DNA from 3 places in the Streptomyces sp. NPDC102402 genome. Region 2 is predicted to be linked to each of the others. Evidence: riboswitches for the same ligand, from Rfam matches in the RefSeq annotation. Region 2 holds a riboswitch; each other region holds the start of a gene.
The links. A riboswitch is a leader RNA that binds a small molecule or an ion and turns the genes downstream of it on or off. The one in region 2 is predicted to bind cyclic di-AMP.
Positions count from the first base shown of each region.

Region 1 (3,262 bases), on a different contig from region 2:
TGCTGGCCGCGGCGGACCGGGACCCGGAGCGATTCCAGCATGCGGACACCCTGGATCTCGCGCGGAGTGACAATCAGCACCTCGGATACGGGCACGGCATCCACTACTGCCTGGGGGCGCCGCTGGCCCGTCTGGAGGGCCAGGTGGCGCTGGCGACACTGCTGCGGCGCCTCCCCGACCTGCGGCTTGCCGTGGATCCTGCCGATTTGCGCTGGAGGGGCGGGCTCATCATGCGTGGACTGCGCACGCTTCCCGTGGAGTTCGGAGCCGGACGCCACTCCGAAAAAAGTGACAGCCTGTCAACTCTGTGACTTTCACGTGATCTCCGCTGCATCGACTTGTGACACACGTTCGAGTAGGGCTAGGTTCACCCCTCGACTCACCCGTCACATGTCAGTCACACGGAAGGCAATCCCATGGGCTCCGCGAACGGCAGACACCGTCGCCCTCGCCAGGCACCCGCCATCGTCGTCGCCGCGGGCGTCACGGGATCGGCCATCGCCATCCCGCTGCTCGGCGCGGGCGGTGCGCAGGCCGCCGACGCGACGACCTGGGACAGGGTCGCCGAATGCGAGAGCGGCGGCATGTGGAGTGCGGACCTCGGCAACGGCTACTACGGCGGTCTGCAGTTCTCGCAGGACACGTGGTCGGCCTACGGCGGCACGGCGTACGCGGCACGCGCCGACCTCGCGAGCCGCTCGCAGCAGATAGCGGTCGCGGAGAAGGTGCTGGACGACAAGGGCCCGCAGGCGTGGCCCAGCTGCGCGGTGATCTCCGGTCTCGCCCTGGACGGGTCGCTGCCGGGCGTCGACCCGGGCGGTGAGCCGTCGGCCGAGCCGTCCGCCGGCCCCTCGGACACCGGGACCCCGTCCGGGACTCCCTCGTCCGACGCGTCGGACGAGGCGGAGGGCGCCGACGGCGCCGATGACTCCGGCGACTCCGACGGGTCGGGTGCGAAGGGCAAGGCGAAGGGGGACGAGTCCGACGACGCGTCGGGCAAGGGCGACGAGGCGTCGCCGTCCGCCACTCCGTCGCCCGAGGCCTCCGAGACGTCCGGTGCCTCGAAGGGGGACGGGGCGAAGGGCGGGAAGCACCGCGGCACGCCGGCTCCCGAGGCGAGCGCGGAGCCGGGCCAGGACGGCGGGCGCGAGTCCGGACGCCACGCCTCGCGCGGTGACTCCGACGCGCGCCAGGGCGCCGAGGGGACGTACACCGTCCGCGAGGGCGACAACCTCTGGGCCATCGCCGACACGCAGGGGCTCGCCGGCGGCTGGACCGCGCTCTACGAGACCAACAAGGACGAGCTGGGCTCCGACCCGGACCTGATCCTCCCCGGCCAGAACCTGGACCTCGGTCTCGCGTCGGCCGAGTCGGGCGCCCAGGCGGAGAGCGCCGACGCCAACTGATCGAAAACGGGAAAACACCCCGAAAGCGGGGGCAGTTAAGAGACCTATGTCCACTTATGCGTAAGTGAGACATGGGTCTCTTTGCGTCAACTGGTGCGTCCTGTCCGTCCGGTCCGTCCATATTGGCTCCGACCTGCGGAAACGGTCAGGTGCGACGGACCGTTACGCGCTGATAACCCGTTATGTCCATCTTTGAATGTGGGGGTTGCGTGTGTTTACGGTCGGAGCCGCTCGCACCGCGGGCACCTCCGACCGTCACGCCGAATCCTGCCGTCGGCCGGGGGGTACCGACGCGTAAAGCGCCGTAGGCAGGAGCGGGGGAACCAGGTAAGCGCCGGACCCGGCCGTCGGAAGACGGATGAGGGAACGGCTAGGGGTGGAGCCGTCCGCGGAAGCGGGCGGCCGGGCAACTCACAGGCCCGAACCCGACAGCTCACCTCGTAGGCGTCGGTGAGGAGAACCATGCTGCTTTCCAGCAAGGGCAAGCACCGTCGCCCGTCCAAGGCCGTCCGTATCGCGACCCTGGCCGGTGTCACCGGTGCCGCCGTCGCCGTGCCGCTCATGGGCGCGACCGGCGCCTCCGCCGCCTCCGTCGACACCTGGGACGCCGTCGCCCAGTGCGAGTCCGGTGGCAACTGGTCCATCAACACCGGCAACGGTTACTACGGCGGTCTGCAGTTCTCGCAGTCCAGCTGGGCCGCCGCGGGCGGCACGCAGTACGCCGCCCGTGCCGACCTGGCCACCAAGGGTCAGCAGATAGCCGCCGCCGAGAAGCTCCTCGACCTCCAGGGTCCGGGCGCCTGGGCCTGTGCCGGCGCCGGCGGCCTGACGAACGACGGTGTGGACCCGGGTGTCGACACCGGTTCCGGCCAGAGCGCCGACAAGGCCGAGACGAAGGCCCAGCCGGAGCGCGAGGCCGAGCAGCCCGCCACGCGCAGCGAGAAGCGCACGGCCCCCGAGAAGACCGTCACCACCCCCACCGGCGAGAAGGTCGAGAAGGGCGACGGCGAGTACAAGGTGAAGGCCGGCGACACCCTCAGCAAGATCGCCGACGCGAAGAAGGTCAAGGGCGGCTGGGAGAAGCTGTTCAAGCTGAACGACGACATCGTCGACGACGCGGACATGATCTTCCCGGGGCAGCAGCTCCACCTGAAGTAGCCGGAGACGGCCCGGGGTCCTCCTCCTGCCCCGGAGGCCCGGCCCGGCGCGCAGACCCCCCGCGCGCCGGGCCGGACCGCGTCCGGCACCCGCCGGAAGGAGGCGCCGGGCGCCCGCCGGAAGGGTGCCCGGGCGGGCCCGTCGTGAAGGCGGGCGTTCAACACTTGTGGTTACTGGTCAGTATAATTCTGGACCTTTGCCCGGAATGAGGGCCCTTGGGTCCTTTTTCGTCCCAGGGGACGGGCGGACGGCCGACGGAGCGGGCCGAGGCGGTTAGGCTCGTGGCGCAAGGCCACAGTGACCCTGCACAACCAGTGTCAGATCCCAGAAGGAGATGCCTCGTGCCGTCCATCGACGTCGTCGTAGCCAGGGAAATCCTCGACTCCCGGGGCAACCCCACGGTCGAGGTCGAGGTTGGCCTCGACGACGGCAGCACGGGACGTGCTGCTGTTCCGTCCGGCGCCTCCACCGGTGCGTTCGAGGCCATTGAGCTTCGCGACGGCGACCCCAACCGCTACCAGGGCAAGGGCGTCGAGAAGGCCGTCCTCGCCGTGATCGAGCAGATCGGCCCGGAGCTCGTCGGTTACGACGCCACCGAGCAGCGCCTCATCGACCAGGCGATGTTCGACCTGGACGCCACCGAGAACAAGGGCTCCCTCGGCGCCAACGCTATCCTCGGTGTCTCGCTGGCCGTGGCG
Region 1 covers NZ_JBIWKR010000014.1:92,434-95,695, reverse strand. Annotated here, with positions in the region: gene ACIRJR_RS30035 (cytochrome P450) at 1-311, shown strand, start outside; gene ACIRJR_RS30030 (transglycosylase family protein) at 417-1,406, shown strand; cyclic di-AMP (ydaO/yuaA leader) riboswitch at 1,697-1,868, shown strand; gene ACIRJR_RS30025 (transglycosylase family protein) at 1,869-2,564, shown strand; gene eno (phosphopyruvate hydratase) at 2,906-3,262, shown strand, end outside.
Region 1: it holds a riboswitch for cyclic di-AMP, as region 2 does, so the genes downstream of both, ACIRJR_RS30025 (transglycosylase family protein) here and ACIRJR_RS01295 (M23 family metallopeptidase) in region 2, are expected to answer to the same signal.

Region 2 (3,262 bases):
GCCTGCGTGGCGGCGGGTGACGACGAACCCCTCGGACTCCAGGGTGCGCAACGCCTCTCGCACGGGGACGCGGGAGACGCCGTAGCGACGCGCGAGCACCTCTTCGGTGAGGCGGCTGCCGCGCTCGAAGACACCGGAGACGATGTCGTCACGGATTGCCGTGCATACCGAATGCGCGGGAATGCGCATGTCCGAACCTCCGCCTTAATCCCCGCGAAACGCGGCTGATCGACGCCTGTTCTGTGACTCTATTGCAACCGGCGGGAATTTCCGATGGCGGGGTGGAATCCATGGATATCTTTTGGCCAGGGAGCAGTTCCGCGAGGGGTCTCGCCGTGCCTCTGTCCGGAGGCACGGCGAAGGCCCCGGCGGTGCCGGGGCCTTCGTCGGAGCGATCTCGTGCGGTGTGGGGTCAGACCTGGACGCCGTGGGCGCGGAGGTAGGCGACGGGGTCCATGTCCGAGCCGTACTCGGGGGTGGTCCGGGCCTCGAAGTGCAGGTGCGGCCCGGTGGAGTTGCCGGTCGAGCCGGAGATGCCGATCTGCTCGCCCGAGCCGACGCTCTGGCCGACGGAGACGCCGATCGAGGAGAGGTGGCCGTACTGGGTGTACGTGCCGTCCTTCATCCTGAGCACGATGTTGTTGCCGTACGCGCCGCCCCAGCCCGCCTCGACGACCGTGCCGGCGCCGACCGCGACGACGGAGGTGCCGGACGCCGCCTGGAAGTCCACGCCGGAGTGGGTGCCGGAGGACCAGAGCGCGCCGCCGGACTTGTAGCCGGTGGTCACGTGCGAGCCGGCGACCGGGAGGTGGAAGGCGTTCAGCCGGGCGCGCTCGGCGGCGCGTGCGGCGCGCGCCTTCTCCTCGCGGGCCTCCTTGGCGCGGGCTTCGGCCTTGCGCTTCGCCTCGGCCTCGGCCTTCGCCTTGGCCTTCGCGGCGGCCTTCGCCTTGGCGACGACCTCGGCCTGGTGCGCCTGCGCCGCGGCCTGGGCGTCGATCTGGGCGGCGAGGTCGGTGTCGAGGGCGACGGTCTGCGTCAGGCCGGTGGAGGAGGCGGTGGCGGCCTCGGAGTCCGCGGCGAGGGCCGGGGACGCGGTGGCGCCGATGACACCGGCGGTGGCCAGGGCGGCGATGCCCGCGACCTCGGCGCTCTTTCGCGTCAGGCGGCTCGGGGCACGGTGCTTCCCGGTGGCACGGATGAACGCCATGGAGGGGCTGGTCCTTTCCTTCCTTCTCGCCTACCGGGTTAGCTGACGGGTTCGGAGCAGGAAGGTCTCCTACGGGCCCCTGAGCCCCGTGTGAGGGTGCAGGGATCCGATTCACCCCAGGGACTTCGTGGGTCCCCGGCTCCCCAGGCTCGCGCCTGACGGGGACTCGGCGATGACTGCCCGGCGCCACGGATGCGGCATTCGTCTGGCGGACAGCCGGGCCGACGCTAGAACGGGCCGCTTTGCCCCGCCAAACGGAACGGGTCTTTTGTCGCACATCCCACAGGATGAACCTGTATTTTCCGCTTAAAACAGACAAAAGGCGGGACCCCGGCGAGAGCGCCCCGCCGGGGTCCCTGATGTGCCGTCATGTCAGCCGGTGACGACCGACACCTCACCGATGCCGAGCGCCTTCACGGGCTCCGCGATCTGTGCGGCGTCCCCGACCAGGACGGTGACCAGCCGGTCCACCGGGAAGGCGTTGACCACGGCGGCGGTCGCCTCGACCGTGCCGGTCCCGGCCAGGCGCGCGTACAGCTCGGCCTGGTAGTCGTCCGGCAGGTGCTGCTCCACCTGGTCGGCCAGCGTGCCCGCGACCGAGGCCGCCGTCTCGTACTTCAGCGGGGCGACACCCACGAGGTTCTGCACAGCGGTCTCGCGCTCGGCGTCGGTGAGCCCTTCGGCCGCCAGGGTGCGCAGGACCTTCCAGAGATCCTCGAGCGCGGGCCCGGTGGACTCCGTGTCGACGGAGCCGCTGATGGCGAGCATCGCTGCACCGGCCGCTCCGGCGGGGGAAGCCGGCGCCGTCGAGCGCAGCACCTGCCCGAAGGCCCGGACGCCGTAGGTGTAGCCCTTCTCCTCACGCAGCACACGGTCGAGGCGCGAGGTGAGCGTGCCTCCCAGGCAGTACGTGCCGAGGACCTGCGCGGGCCACACGCTGTCGTGCCGGTCCGCGCCGATCCGGCCGATCAGCAGCTGCGTCTGTACGGCTCCGGGGCGGTCGACGATGACCACACGGCCGGTGTCGTCGGCGGTGATCGGGGGCACCGGGCGCGTCCGGCCGGCGTTGCCCGACCAGTCCCCGACGGTGTCGGCGAGCAGCGCGTCCAGGTCCACGTCGGTGAGATCGCCGACGACGACCGCCGTCGCCGTGGACGGCCGGACGTGGGCGTCGTAGAAGGCGCGCACGGCCGCGGCGTCGATCCGCCGGACGGTCTCCTCGGTGCCCTGGCGCGGACGCGACATCCGCGCCGTGGCGGGGAAGAGCTCCTTGGACAGCTGCTTGGCGGCCCGCCGGGCGGGGTTGGCCTGCTCGTGCGGGATCTCGTCGAGGCGGTTGACGACCAGGCGCTCCACCTCGTTCTCCGCGAAGGCCGGAGCCCGCAGGGCCTCGGCGACCAGGCCGAGGGCCTTGGCGAGCCGGGAGACCGGGACCTCCAGGGAGACGCGGACCCCCGGGTGGTCCGCGTGGGCGTCCAGCGTGGCGCCGCAGCGCTCCAGCTCCGCGGCGAACTCCTCCGCGGAGTGCTTGTCCGTGCCCTCGGACAGCGCACGCGACATGATCGTCGCCACACCGTCCAGCCCCTCGGGCTCGGCGTCCAGCGGCGCGTCGAGGAAGATCTCCACGGCGACGACCTGCTGGCCGGGGCGGTGGCAGCGCAGCACGGTCAGCCCGTTGGGCAGGGCGCCTCGCTCCGGCGCGGGGAAGGCCCAGGGCCTGGCCTCGCCGGCGGTCGGCTGCGGGTGGTACTCCATCGCTACTCCAGTCACGGCGGCGTCGGTCACTTGTCGGCCCCCTCGTGCGCGTCGGTGCCGTCCGTCTCGTCGGCCTCGTCAGCCGGTTCGACCGGCTCGTACACCAGGACCGCACGGTTGTCGGGGCGCAGATGTGCCCGGGCCGCGGCCTTGACCTCGTCGGCCGTCACGTCCAGCACCCGGCCCACGGCGGTCAGGGCGAGCTGCGGGTCACCGAACAGGACGGCGTACCTGCACAGTTCGTCGGCGCGGCCGGCCACCGTGCCGAGCCGGTCCAGCCATTCACGCTCCAACTGCGCC
Region 2 covers NZ_JBIWKR010000001.1:330,050-333,311, forward strand. Annotated here, with positions in the region: gene ACIRJR_RS01290 (GntR family transcriptional regulator) at 1-189, opposite strand, end outside; gene ACIRJR_RS01295 (M23 family metallopeptidase) at 413-1,207, opposite strand; cyclic di-AMP (ydaO/yuaA leader) riboswitch at 1,220-1,389, opposite strand; gene ACIRJR_RS01300 (M16 family metallopeptidase) at 1,580-2,962, opposite strand; gene ACIRJR_RS01305 (M16 family metallopeptidase) at 2,989-3,262, opposite strand, start outside.

Region 3 (3,262 bases), on a different contig from region 2:
ATCTCATCGCGCAGTTCATGTATCTGGAGCACGCGGACCCCGACCGGTCCCTGTCCCTCTACATCAACTCGCCCGGCGGCTCCTTCAACGCCATGACGGCGATCTACGACACCATGCACTTCCTCGCCTGCGAGGTGGAGACCTTCTGCCTCGGCCAGGCGGGTTCCAGTGCCGCGGTGCTGCTCGCGGCCGGCGCACCGGGACGCCGACATGCCCTGCCGGGCGCCCGGGTAGTCATTCAGCAACCCGTCCTGGACAAGCCGGTGCGGGGCCAGCTCTCCGATCTCGACATCCAGGCCGCCGAGTTGCTGCGCGAGCGTGAGTTGCTCACGGCCATGCTGGCCCGTCACACGGGGCGTTCCGCGGGGCAGATCAGCGCCGACATCGAACGGGACACCATCCTCGACGCCCAGGCCGCCCTGGCGTACGGGCTGGTGGACCACGTCGTGGAGAACCGCACACCGTCCCAGCCGCCGCATCCCGCGAGGTGAACGCCCGATGCTCCCACCCCGGTTCCCGCCGCTTCCCGCACTGACCCGCGCCGAGGCCGAGTTCATCGACTGCTACCTGGAAGTGCTCGACCAGCTCGGCCGCATCAATCCCGCCCGGGGCGGCGACACCTACGGAGCCCTCCGCGCGGCCCAGGCTCTCGCGTCCAGGGCAACCGCCCTCCGCGAGGCACTCGTGCTGATGCACGAGCGGGGTGAGTCGCAGATCCACGCGGACACCCTGGCCCGGGCTCTGCGGCTGCTGGACGGGGAGCGCCGCGCGGGCCGGGTCGCCGTGCCTCCCGCCCCGTCGAGTTGAGCGGTCCGGTCACCCGATCCGGCGAGCGGGCCGGCTCCTTCGGTGCCCTTTCCCGACACGCCCGGTCGGCCGATGAGTTTTCCTCGCTCGTTCGGCGTAGAAGCTCCCCCTCCCGAGGGACAGTCCAACTTGCGCAAAGGGCGCGGACGCTGAACGGAATCCACTGTTCCGCTGCTGGTGCGCGGCTGGTCCGGTGCGGCCGCCGGGAGGCCGGACGAGCCGCGTCCACCCGTTCGGATCAGTGGTGACGACTTTCACATGTCGCCACTTCAGGGAGGAAATCCGGCAGTCCTTGCGTAAAGATCCCTGGGACGACAAGCCCCCGCCACCGCGGCGGGGCGGTCCGGGCGGACGCCGAGTCCTGCCGCTGTCCGGATGCCTGGTCGACAGAAGTGGATCGGCAGGAGTGGAGGACCCGAGCACAACGGGCCGCCCGGACATCCGGACGGCCCTCGGGGTGAAGCCGCTTCGCGCGGCCGGGCAACTTCGCCAGCCCGAACCCGACAGGTCATCCTTCACAGGCGGCTGACGAAGGGTTGCGCATGACTGCGCAGGTTCATGTCCCGTCTCTGTTCGCCCGGGTCGGAACGGCCTCGGCTCTGACTTTCGCCGTAGGGACCACCATGCTGGCCCCCGGCTTCGTGAACGACGCCGAGGCCGCCGCCCACTCGGCGACGGCGCTCAAGGTCGCCGCGTCGAAGAAGGGGGCGCCCTACAGATGGGGCGCCACAGGCCCTCACCGGTTCGACTGTTCCGGGCTCACGCTCTACTCGTTCAAGAAAGCGGGCAAGAAGCTACCCCGCACGGCCCAGCAGCAGTACAACAAGACCCGCCATATTTCCAGGTCGCAGCGGAAACGCGGCGACCTGGTCTTCTTCCACGCGGGCCGCAGCGTGTACCACGTCGGCATCTACGCCGGCAGCGGAAAGATCTGGCACTCGCCGAAGACCGGAGCCGTGGTCCGGCTGGAGAGGATCTGGTCCGGCAACGTCTGGTACGGGAGGGTCCACTGACCTTCCTCCCCACCTGGTTCAGCGCAGCAGGGGCCCCGTCACCAGCACGAGTCCCAGCGCGGTGAGCGCCGTGCCGCTGCCGCCCTCGATCGCACGGGCGGTACGCGGCCGGCGCAGCCACCGGCCCAGCCGGTCCACCAGGAGGGCCACGGCCGGGAACCAGACGAGCGCGAGCAGGACGACCACCGAGGCGAGCAGCAGGGTCCTGGGCAGGGGCGGCTGCCCGTCGGGGACGAACTGGGGCAGCAGACTCAGGAAGAGGACGGGCGCCTTCGGGTTCAGTGCGTTGGTCAGGAACCCCTGGCGCAGCGAACGCCGGAGCCCCGAAGGCGCCCTGCTCCCGGTCTCCGCCGCGGCCGTGGCCCGCCACCGCATCGCGTACAGGCCGCTGAGGCCGAGGTAGAGCACGTACGCGCCGCCGAGCAGCTGAACGGTGCGGAAGAGGACGGGCATCGTCACGAGCACGGCCGCGAGCCCGGCGACGGCCAGCGCGGTGTGCACCAGGAGCCCTCCCGCCACTCCCACGGCGGTGGCCAGCCCGGATCTCCGGGATGCGAGCGCGTTGCGTACGACCACGGTGAAGTCGGCCCCTGGCAGTGCCACCATTCCCGCGGCCACGGCGACGAAGGCGAGCAGTTGTGCGTCCATGGCTCCACCCTGACCGCATCCGCCCTTTAACGTGTACTTGCAATCTTCTGGGTCTGCCAAAAGGAACGCTTAATGTACGACCCGACACGGCTGGCCGCGCTGGTGGCGGTGGCGGAGGCCGGCTCGATCACGAAGGCCGCCGCACGGCTCGGTTACACCGCTCCCGCCCTCTCGCAGCAGCTGGCCAAACTCGAGCGGGAGGCGGGAGCGGCCCTCCTCGTCCGCCACCATCGCGGGGCCCGGCTGACGGCCGCCGGCGAGCTGCTGGCGGGGCGCGCCCGGCGTGTGCTGGACGAGATGGACCAGGCGCGGCACGAGCTGGCCCGGCTCGCGGGGCTCTCGGGCGGCCGACTGCGCGTCGGCACGTTCGTGACAGCGGGGATCCACCTGCTGCCTCCGGTGCTCACCGCGTTCCGGCGCGCTCACCCCGACGTGGAACTGGCCGTGACGGACTACGAGCCGCCCGCCGGGGTCGCCGCCGTGGCGGCGGGCGAGGTGGACCTGGCGCTGACCCATGCCTACGAACCCGCGGCCGCCGATCCGATGCCGGCGGGGGTGTCCGCCGAACCACTCCTCGTCGAGCAACTGGTACTGGTCACCGCCCCCGGGCAGATGCTGTCCGAAGGCAGCGGTCCGCTGCCCGTCGCGGGGCTCGCGGGCCGCCCGCTGATCAGCAGCGCACCTGAGCACCCGCCGCGGCGCGGGGTGGAGCGTGCGCTGGCCGAGGCGGGGGCCACCCCCGCCGTGGTGTGCGAGTCGCCCGGCTACGCCCTGGTGTGCGCCCTGGTCAGTGC
Region 3 covers NZ_JBIWKR010000009.1:130,037-133,298, reverse strand. Annotated here, with positions in the region: gene ACIRJR_RS25150 (ATP-dependent Clp protease proteolytic subunit) at 1-491, shown strand, start outside; gene ACIRJR_RS25145 (hypothetical protein) at 499-807, shown strand; cyclic di-AMP (ydaO/yuaA leader) riboswitch at 1,174-1,346, shown strand; gene ACIRJR_RS25140 (C40 family peptidase) at 1,350-1,820, shown strand; gene ACIRJR_RS25135 (LysE family translocator) at 1,839-2,468, opposite strand; gene ACIRJR_RS25130 (LysR family transcriptional regulator) at 2,541-3,262, shown strand, end outside.
Region 3: it holds a riboswitch for cyclic di-AMP, as region 2 does, so the genes downstream of both, ACIRJR_RS25140 (C40 family peptidase) here and ACIRJR_RS01295 (M23 family metallopeptidase) in region 2, are expected to answer to the same signal.